2 regions of the Lysinibacillus sp. PWR01 genome follow, and region 1 is predicted to be linked to the other one. Evidence: predicted binding sites of a transcription regulator. Region 1 holds the regulator's gene; the other holds the start of a gene.
What was found. Region 1 encodes LexA, which represses DNA repair genes until DNA is damaged. Its sites were predicted from a motif close to CGAACATATGTTCG; they were not measured.

Region 1 (5,345 bases):
CTCTTACCACAACTTGAAAAAAGAACGACCTCTCCAAAGCTTTTTTATAGCTTGGTGATAGTCATTGTTGGACTCATTGTGGCTTATTTACTTTTTTTATTTTTTACGTCAAAAAGTGATTTAGCACGATTGACTGCAGAGGAACAGGCATTAACGACACAGCTTGATCAATTACAGCAAGAGCTAGATGCAAGACAAAGTGTCGACCAAGGTTCGTTGGAAGAATCTGTGACATTTATTCAAGGTGTTTCTTATCCTGTAACACCGTTGATTGATGAAACGAGAACTTTATTACCAACTCATTCGTATTTACGTAGCTACGTTTTCGGGGAGAATACGGTAAACATTGAAGTAGATTTTGAAACGATGACAGATATATCGAAATATGTGGAGCGACTTTTAATGAGTAGCTATTTTACAGACGCTCAAATTAACACGGTCTCAAACTTTGATATAGAGCTAGGGGAACAAAGGGAATTAACACCCCAACAAAAATTTAAAGAAGTACCGCGCTATTCAGTGTCTATTACAGCGACAATCGACTTTATGTATTTAGCTGGAGGACGACGCTCATGAATAAATTAACGAGTAGTAAAAATTCATCCATCATCTTATTGCTTGCGCTGATAGCTGCTATTTTATTTGCGCTGTATTATTATTTGCTATCACCAAAATTGAATGAAGTGAATGAAAAAGAGCGTAGTGTATTGCAGGTGCAGCAAGGATTAGCTAGTGTCAAAGAACAACTCGCTCAATTGGACAAGGAGCAGGGACAGCCTACTATTAATATATTAACGCTAAGACAAAAGCTACCTGCAACAAGAGCCGTTGAAAAGATAATTCTCGATTTGGCTGAGATTGAAGAGGTGACAGGAACTCGTATACAGACTTTAACTGTTCAAGGTGAGGATGGCACTGTGAAACCTTCAGATGTATCGAATGAGCTCAATATGTTAGAACAGGCTGAAGCAGAGGTCAATGGTGATCAGGAGAACAAGGAGACCACTACACCGATTGCTTCTCTTTCAAAGGACTCTTTACCAGCTAATTTAAAGCTCATTACTTTTATCTTAGAGGTTGGGGCGCTTGATTTTAATTCGCTTGAAAGCTTTTTACAGGAGGTTGAACAATTAGAGCGCGTGATGAAAACCGATAAGATTGAATTTAAATTACCTGGAGAGCAGGAACAGCTAGAGAAAGATGCAGATCTTACGTTAAAGGCAACAGTGCAAGTGACGACGTTCTATTACGAAGAACAACAATAAACTTTATTGATAGGCGCACCATACTTCATTTGTATGGGCGCCTATTGGTTTAGGAGGACATAAAATTGGAAATGGCTTATACGATCTTTATTTTTTTATTTGGACTTGTCTTTGGCTCTTTTTATAATGTTGTCGGCTTACGTGTACCGCAGAAGGAGTCGATTGTACACCCTCCTTCCCATTGTACGAAATGCCAGAGACGACTAACGGCGCTTGATTTAGTGCCAGTATTGTCCTATGTATTTTTAGGAGGAAAATGTCGGAGTTGTGGCAACAAAATTTCTTGGGTTTACCCAGTCATAGAATTAATGACAGGTGTATTATTTGCCTTTGCTTATTGGCGGCTAGGCTGGAGCATAGAATTAATAGTAGCTTTCGTTTTTATCTCCTTATTAGTCATCATTGTAGTGTCAGATTTGGCCTATATGCAGATTCCAGATAAGGTGCTATTATTCTTTTTACCCTTGCTTGCTATTGGACGAGTTCTATCACCATTAACACCTTGGTGGGACTCTCTTGTGGGTGCTGTTGTTGGTTTTGGCATATTATATATAATTGCTGTGCTATCGAACGGTGGCATGGGTGGAGGCGATATTAAATTATTCTTTTTAATTGGTCTCGTTCTGGGTACAATTGATACACTGTTAACGCTGTTTTTAGCTGCTGTTATTGGTATGATTGTCGGATTTACTGTGTTATCGAAGAACAAACAGGGGAGAAAAACACCCATTCCGTTTGGGCCTTCTATTGCACTGGCCGCAGTCATTGTTTATTTCTATGGCGATCTATTAATCAATTGGTATTTAGGCTTTTGGTAATTGTTTAATCTTCAAGAATGTGGAGGGAAGCAAGTGAAACCGATTATTGGTATTACAGCCTTTGTGGAGGATGATTTATCCTCTCGATTAAATGCTGCTTACAGCAAAAGCATTATTGAAGCAGGTGGAATTCCACTGATTATTCCGATTGGAGTAGAGGAAGAGGCAGCACAGATTTTAGCCATGACGGATGGTTTAATGTTATCGGGTGGCCATGATGTGCATCCATTTCTGTTCGGGGCCGAGCCTTCATTAAAGCTTGGAAAAATTCATCCAGCGCGAGATACGGTTGAATTAGCCTTAATTGAAGCTGCATTCCAACGGAAAATGCCTATTTTCGGTATTTGTCGAGGGATTCAAATATTAAATGTTGCATTAGGTGGTACTTTATATCAGGACATTGATAGTGACCATTTTAGTACCAAGTTACTCCAACATACGCAGCAATCAGGTCGAGCTGTAGCTACCCATTCTGTACAGGTTATTGCTGACAATTTATTAGCGACTATAGTAGAACAAGAGAAACTGGCAGTGAATTCATTTCATCATCAAGCAGTGAATGTTTTAGCGGAAAAATTAAAAGTAGCAGCAAAATCAAATGATGGTATTATCGAAGCGGTAGTTCATGAGGAATTACCATTTTGCTTGGCTGTTCAGTGGCATCCTGAGGAACTGGCCATAGCAGGAGATGACAGTGCTCAAAGACTATTTTCAGCCTTTGTTGAAGCTAGCTTGAAATTTAAGAAGGAAGCTTAGATGGGGCATTGTACAAAGAATCCATACATGATTGGATTCTTTTTTTGCGTAAAAAAGAGGATACATGCTCTAAGAAGGAACATAATCCTCGAAACCTACTTTAATGATTAATGTACACGACGGTAAAGACCTACAACTTGTCCTAAAATCGAAACTTGATCGACGATAATAGGTTCCATAGATGAATTTTCAGGCTGTAAACGGAAATGGTTTTTCTCTTTAAAGAAACGTTTTACAGTTGCTTCATCCTCAGCTGTCATAGCTACAACAATATCCCCGTTATTAGCTGTTGCCTTTTGTTTCACAATGACTAAATCCCCATCTAGAATCCCAGCTTCAATCATTGATTCCCCCATAATTTCTAGCATGAACAATTGATCTTCACTTGTGCCGTACGTATCGGGTAATGGGAAGTATTCTTCAATGTTTTCAATAGCTGTAATGGGAGAACCAGCTGTAACCTTCCCGACAAGTGGTACATGAATCACCTGTTGCTTTTGGATGGATTCTTCAGGCTCTAAAATTTCAATTGCACGTGGCTTTGTTGGATCTCGACGAATAAAACCCTTTTGTTCTAATCGAGCCAAATGACCATGAACAGTTGAACTGGAAGCAAGGCCAACTGCTTCACCAATTTCACGTACTGATGGCGGATAGCCCTTAGCTCGTACCTCTTCCTTAATGAAAGCTAAAATGTCCTCTTGTCTTTTCGAAACTTTTTTCATGAGTGCTCACCTCTTTTTTCTAATATCATTCTTCTTATTTGATAGTATAACAGAATGCGAACATGTATGCAAACATAGGTTCGAAAAGTGTTTGACAAAAACGTTTGTTCGCTTTATTATGAGAACATACATTCCGAACAAACATTCTTAAAAGGGGTAATGATTATGACATGGTTTAAAAAAAACACACATATCTCAATTTTATTAGGAGCTTGTCTACTATTTGCAGCATATCTTTACATCACTGATCCTGGAAAAGTTAGTTACGCAGAAATCCAAATCGAACATGGGGATAGCTTGTGGTCGTTAGCGGAGCAATATCGTGGTAAAATGAGTACAGATGATTGGATAAAGCTTGTAAAAACTGAAAATGAACTAGCGGATATTAAAATTGTAGCAGGAAAATCTCTAGTCATTCCTGTCGTGAGTGATCAAGCCAGTCCCATCAATACTATCGAAATTGCGAGAAATGAACAATGATAAATAATCAACTGTCGGCTGTTGTCTATTGTCGTGTAAGTACTGAAAAAGAAACACAAAGTTCCTCATTAGAGCGCCAGCAGGAAGAGTTGTTGCACTATGCTAAAGAGCAAGGCTATGCGGTGAAGGGCGTGTTTAAAGATCAGCATAGTGGCTATGATGTAGAACGTGAAGGCTTACTAGAAATGCTTGATTTCATAAAAGATAAGGACATTAATGCCCTTTTTGTACAAGATGAAACTCGTTTAGGACGAGGCAATGCGAGGATGGCTGTATTGCATTTATTACAAAAATCAGCAACGGATGTTTTTTCTATGCGTGATGCAGGCCCAGTCCAATTAAATGAAATGGACACGATGCTGCTTGAAATTTTAGCGATTGTAGAGGAATATCAGCGTAGAATTCATAATGCTAAAATACGCCGTGGTATGCGACGTGCTGTAGAAAACGGTTATCGTCCTGAAAATAATTTATCGAACCGGGGTAATCCGCAAGGTCAGGAGCGTAAAGATCTACCTGTAGATGAAATTGTGAAGCTACGCAAACGAGGATTTACCTTTGAAGAAATTTCTATAACGCTTAGAGGGTTAGGCTTTGAGGTAAGTAAGGCGACTGTACATCGTCGTTTCCAAGAGCACCAAGAAAGATTAGCAGGAAAATAATATTCCTGCTAATCTTTTTTTCTGTAAAGAGACTATTGAAAGGAAGAAAAGCTTTCGATGATAACATGATTAGGCAGTTGGAATGGGTGCTCTTTATTTATTCGGTCATAAAACATGATGCCATTTAAATGATCGATTTCATGTTGTACAACGATAGCCCCATAGCCATGTAACTGAACAATGATTTCATGTCCATCGATGTCGTAAGCTTTAACTTTAATGCGTTCGTATCTCGGTACAAAACCAGGAACAGGACGATTTACAGATAGACAGCCTTCTCCCTCAGGTAGATAAATCATATTAAGGGAATGACTCATTATTTTAGGGTTAATCAGCATCATTTCTTGGTCATCAAAGAGCACAGCAAACATTCGTTTATCTACGCCAATTTGATTAGCAGAGAGTCCACTTCCAGGGCGAAGCTTATATTTTTTTGCTAGAGTAGGATCTTGGCTATTTTTTAAATATTGTAGCATGGATAAGAGGGTATTTCGGTCCTCTGTGGTCACAGGTATCGCCACTTCTTGAGTTTGTTTTCTTAAAATTGTCGAGTGTTCTTTCACGAAATCCTTCATTGTAATCATATAATTGGGGTGAAATTTAGTCATAGATAAACAACCTCATCAATACGACTATTGA
Region 2 (5,345 bases), on a different contig from region 1:
TTTCTTCATCAGACTGACAATACGATAATATTGCTGTGGGTTTAAATAGCGCAGTGCTGTATCTTCAAGCTCCCATTTTACAGTCGATATTCCAAGACGATGAGCAAGTGGTGCAAAAATCTCTAGCGTCTCTTTTGAAATACGTCGTTGCTTTTCAGCAGGTAAATGCTTTAACGTACGCATATTATGAAGACGGTCTGCTAGCTTAATGAGGATGACACGGATATCCTGTGCCATAGCCACAAACATTTTCCGATGATTTTCAGCCTGCTGCGCCTCTTTTGATAAATATTTAATTTTCCCTAGTTTGGTAACACCATCAACAAGCACAGCTACCTCTTCGCCAAATTCACGTACCAAATCATCCCGCGTAAAATCCGTATCTTCGACAACATCATGTAAAAAACCTGCCGCTACAGTTTCTGGGTCCATTTGTAATTCAGCTAAAATACCTGCTACTTGTACTGGGTGAATAATATACGGTTCACCAGAGCTACGGAATTGCTCAATATGGGCATCCCTTGCTAATTCATATGCTTTTTTCACGAATGCGACATTTTCATCATTCATGTAGGATTTGACTAACTCAAAAACGTCCTCAGGAGTCAAAATTTGCTCTTTCGCCATAACATGTCCACCTTGCTCGTCAAATTTTTCAGATTAGATATAAACTTAATTGTATAAAATATTGTAGCCTATTGTAAAGAGACTGTATCATTTAGTTTAGTTAATCTCGTGAACAGTTCGAAAAATGGAAAAAATATTCTTCTTTTTAATAAAAAAGACCCTCTGCGACTTCACGTCACAAAGAGTCCTTGTTTCGACAAATGGATTAATGTAATTGATTATAAGCTACAGCAATTTTCGCGCCGACTACTGCATTGTTTTTCACTAATGCAATATTGGCATCAAGACTTTTACCTTCTGTTAATTCTTTCACTTTGCCAAGTAAGAATGGTGTAACGTTTTTACCTTGAATGCCATTCTCTTCCGCTTCAACTAAAGCTTTTTCAATAATGTTTGTAATAAATGTATGCTCTAATGCTTCCGCCTCAGGAATTGGATTTGCAATGACTGCGCCACCTTTTAAGCCTAATTGCCATTTCGCAGATAGCATTGCTGCAATTTCCTCAGGTGTATCCAATTGGAAGTTTACATCGAAACCACTTTGACGTGTGTAGAATGCTGGTAATTCATCCGTACCATAACCAACCACTGGCACACCTTTTGTTTCAAGATATTCTAGTGTAAGACCGATATCTAAAATTGATTTTGCGCCCGCACAGATAACGGCAACATTTGTTTGTGCTAATTCTTCTAAGTCAGCAGAGATATCCATTGTTGTTTCAGCACCGCGGTGTACACCACCAATTCCGCCTGTTACAAAGATTTCAATACCTGCAAGCTCTGCACAGATCATTGTCGCTGCAACTGTTGTAGCACCTAATTTTTTCGTTGCTAGTAAGAAACCTAAGTCACGACGTGAAGCTTTCGCAACACCTTGAGCATTACCGAACATTTCTAGTTCTTCATCTGATAGACCGATTTTAATTTTTCCATCAATTAATGCAATGGTTGCAGGGACTGCACCATTATCGCGAATAATTTGCTCAACTTCACGCGCAGTTTGCACGTTTTGTGGGTATGGCATACCGTGTGAAATAATTGTTGATTCTAATGCAACGATTGGTAGACCTTTTGCTTGTCCTGCTTTTACTTCTTCTGATAATACGATGAATTCTTTCATGTTGTTATTCCTCCATTTCATTTTTCAACAAATCTACTGATAATTCAGGTCTTACTGTATAAGGAGATGCCAATGTATTTTTTGCATTGGTTAATCCAGCATCAATACATGTCTCAAAAGATTGTCCAGTCAACCAACTGTGAATGACAGCGCTGACAAAGGCATCTCCTGCTCCTGTTACATCTTCAATTTTGTCAATCACTTTGGCAGCAAATTGATGAGGCGCAATCGTTGTAGATGCTGCATAAACGCCCTTACTGCCAGCCGTGATGATGACATGTTCAGCACCTAGTTGTAGAAGCTGTTGTAATGCTTTTTCATAATGGGTAGCGTTTTCAATTTTATGTCCAACAATCGTTTCCGCTTCATCTGTGTTACAAATAAACCAAGTTACGCCTTGTAATGTTTCAGGTAGTCGATTCATTTTTGGCGAAGATACCGGCACAATGACAAGTGGAATAGCACGAGCAATGGCTACTTGCTGGATATACGCCACTGTTTCTTTTGGACAGTTTAAATCCAAAATAAAACATCCCGCGTTCACTAGCATTGTTTCATGTTTTTTCAACAAGCTAGGTAACAGAAGGTCATAAACCTCCATATTCGCTACAGCTAGTGCTAGCTCACCTTGTTCATCCATTATGGCAGTATAAGAACCCGTAGAAGCCTCTGCTAGCTGCTCTACATAACGTAGATTCATAAAGGATTCCGAAGCTTCTTGGATCACTTGCCAATCAGCATCTTTCCCTGCCGTTGTTAGTAACGTCACTTGGTGGTTTAATCTGCCTAAGTTTTCAGCAATATTTCGACCAACACCACCTACACTAAAGGAAGAACTGGCAGGGTTAGATGTTCCAAATTGAACATTGCCCTTTACATGGAATTTGCGGTCTAAATTAGCTCCACCGATGCAAATAATTTCATTTTCCTCGGGTAAAATATAAGCACGACCTACAATTTTTCCTTGCTTCGTTAAACTAGACACTAAATTAGCAAGCACGGGACGTGACAGATTCATTGTATCTGCCATTTCTTGCTGAGACATAAACGGATTCTGGCGAATTAAAGCAAGCACCGCCTGTTCTCTTTCATTCATAGCATCACCTTTTATTATATTTGTTTATATTATAAACTTTTGTTTGTATTATGTCAAAAGATTCTTTATTAAAAAAGTTGAACCTCATCATACCGAGGTTCAACTTTTATTTGTTTATGCTTGCTGGGGTGTTTGCTTTTTAACAATGATGACGAATAAACTGGCCATAGCACAAAACATCCCTGCAAGGAAAAAAGCCCACGTATAGGAATTAAAAAATTTATAAATCAACCCTCCACCATACGCAGCAACCGCCGCTCCTGCTTGATGGGAGGCGAATATCCAGCCGTAGATAATACTACTTTTATGCATACCAAAAATTTGTCGTGTCATACTGATGGTTGGTGGCACAGTAGCAATCCAATCTAGTCCATAAAAGATGGTGAAAATCGTTAGTAAAACAAAAGACCCTTGCGCGAGTGCATAAGGAAGTAATAAAAGAGAAGCGCCTCTTAACATGTAATACCAAAACAACAACCAACGATTGTCGAAGCGATCAGATAACCAGCCAGAGGCAGTCGTGCCTAATAAATTAAAAACGCCCATAAAGGAAAGAAGTGATGCAGCGGTAACTAAAGGAACACCAAAGCTAATACAATAAGAGACAAAATGAGTACCAATTAATCCGCTTGTCGATAGACCACAAATAAAAAAGCTGCCTGCTAGTAACCAAAACGCTTTAACCTTAATCGCCTCTAATAAACCATAAAAAGCCATGCTTATTGGATTCTTTTTTTGCTGTATTAGATGTTCTTCTATAGTCTCTTCTTGTCCATAAGGTGTCAAACCAATATCCTGGGGCTTATTTTTAATAAAAATAGCAATCATGAAGAACATTATTGTACTAAGGAGTAGCATGAATGCGATAGCCCATCGCCAAGAATAGTGTTCGATGATGATAGCTAGCACTGGCAGTAAAATTAACTGACCCGTGGCTGTACTTGCCGTTAAAATACCAACTGCTAACCCTCTGCGTTTTACAAACCAATGATTCGCAACATATGGACTAAGCACCGTTAAAAATAGACTCGCTCCAAGACCAATAATGCCTCCCCAAATAACGATTAACTGCCAAGATTGACTCATCAAAAATGTTAAAGTCATTCCTACTACTAAAGTGGCCATGGCGCTGAGCATCATTTTCTTTAAGCCAATGACTTCAAGTAGTGCAGCCATAAATGGTCCAGATATGCCATATAAAAACAAACTTACAGCGAAAGCTAAAGCAATGGTTGAACGATCCCAGTGAAATTCTTTTTCAAGGGGATCGATAAACACACCAGATGATGACATCGTAATCCCTGCGACAATAATCGAGAAAAATGTGACGATCAAAATAAACCAACTATAATGAACACGCTTCACCCTAACACCTTCTTTTCTTATGATAGACCGCAAAACATGTATATACATGTTTAAGTCTATTCATTTCATTTATATGTATATACATGTATAATGATAGTAATCGTTCATAAAGCTGTCAAGAAGTAATTTCTAGTTTTTGGGTGTATACTAATCATAAGTAGAATCCCTTCAAAGGAGTACTGTCGATGAAGAATCAACTTAAAAATATTGATTATACACAAATATGTGTTTGTGCAAACCTTAGAAAGAAAACAAGGGTTGTCACGCAATTATATGATAAGCTGCTACAGCCTACTGGTTTAAAAGTTACACAATATTCGATGCTTGCACATATCGACCTTCAACAAGCTGTGTCAATCAGCCGTTTAGGTGAAATATTACAACTCGATCAAACCACTGTAACACGTAATATTAATCTATTAAAGCAACATGGCTATGTTGAATTAAAGCGAGATACAAATGATGCTCGCACAAAAAAAATTACGCTCACTGAGGAAGGCTTAGAAAAGCTACATGAAGCCGCACCTATCTGGCAAGGAATTCAAGATAGAATCATCGAGGATATTGGAACCGAAAAATACGCAGATTTCTACGATACCTTGCGAACAATGCAAAAAATTATTCAAGCATATGACGAAGTATAAAAAAAGCGCCCACAGTGTAGGGCGCTTTTTCAATGCTCTTAATATTGAATAAGTGTTTTAATATTTAAATCACCAAGCTTCTCGCGACCATTTAATTCTAAAAGTTCGATTAGGAATGCGCAGCCGACTACCTGACCACCTAATTGTTCCACTAAACGCACTGTTGCTTCAACTGTTCCCCCAGTAGCTAGTAAATCATCACAGATTAACACCTTTTGACCAGGCTTAATCGCATCGTGATGCATTGTTAATGTATCTTTTCCATACTCTAGACCATAGTCCGCACTAATCACCTCACGTGGTAATTTACCTGGTTTACGAACAGGTGCAAAGCCAATTTCAAGTGCATAGGCAACTGGGCAACCGATAATAAACCCACGAGCTTCAGGGCCAACCACAATTTCAGCTCCCACTTCTTTTGCATATTCTACAATTTGATCTGTTGCATATTTGTAAGCAGATCCATTATCCATAATTGTCGTAATATCTCTAA

Region 2: ACEVFT_RS17110 (carbohydrate kinase) is a predicted target of LexA. The motif match lies at 2,876-2,889, and genes of this name have one in related genera.

Annotation. Positions count from the first base shown of each region.
Region 1 is NZ_JBHERJ010000047.1:321,029-326,373, forward strand. Features, by position in the region: gene ACEVFT_RS08950 (PilN domain-containing protein) at 1-576, shown strand, start outside; gene ACEVFT_RS08955 (hypothetical protein) at 573-1,265, shown strand; gene ACEVFT_RS08960 (prepilin peptidase) at 1,331-2,083, shown strand; gene ACEVFT_RS08965 (gamma-glutamyl-gamma-aminobutyrate hydrolase family protein) at 2,117-2,839, shown strand; gene lexA (transcriptional repressor LexA) at 2,947-3,564, opposite strand; gene yneA (cell division suppressor protein YneA) at 3,730-4,044, shown strand; gene ACEVFT_RS08980 (YneB family resolvase-like protein) at 4,041-4,706, shown strand; gene def (peptide deformylase) at 4,739-5,314, opposite strand; gene ACEVFT_RS08990 (helix-turn-helix transcriptional regulator) at 5,311-5,345, opposite strand, start outside.
Region 2 is NZ_JBHERJ010000079.1:4,625-9,969, forward strand. Features, by position in the region: gene ACEVFT_RS17100 (RelA/SpoT family protein) at 1-627, opposite strand, end outside; gene ACEVFT_RS17105 (pseudouridine-5'-phosphate glycosidase) at 833-1,747, opposite strand; gene ACEVFT_RS17110 (carbohydrate kinase) at 1,752-2,843, opposite strand; gene ACEVFT_RS17115 (MFS transporter) at 2,958-4,208, opposite strand; gene ACEVFT_RS17120 (MarR family winged helix-turn-helix transcriptional regulator) at 4,394-4,852, shown strand; gene ACEVFT_RS17125 (adenine phosphoribosyltransferase) at 4,891-5,345, opposite strand, start outside.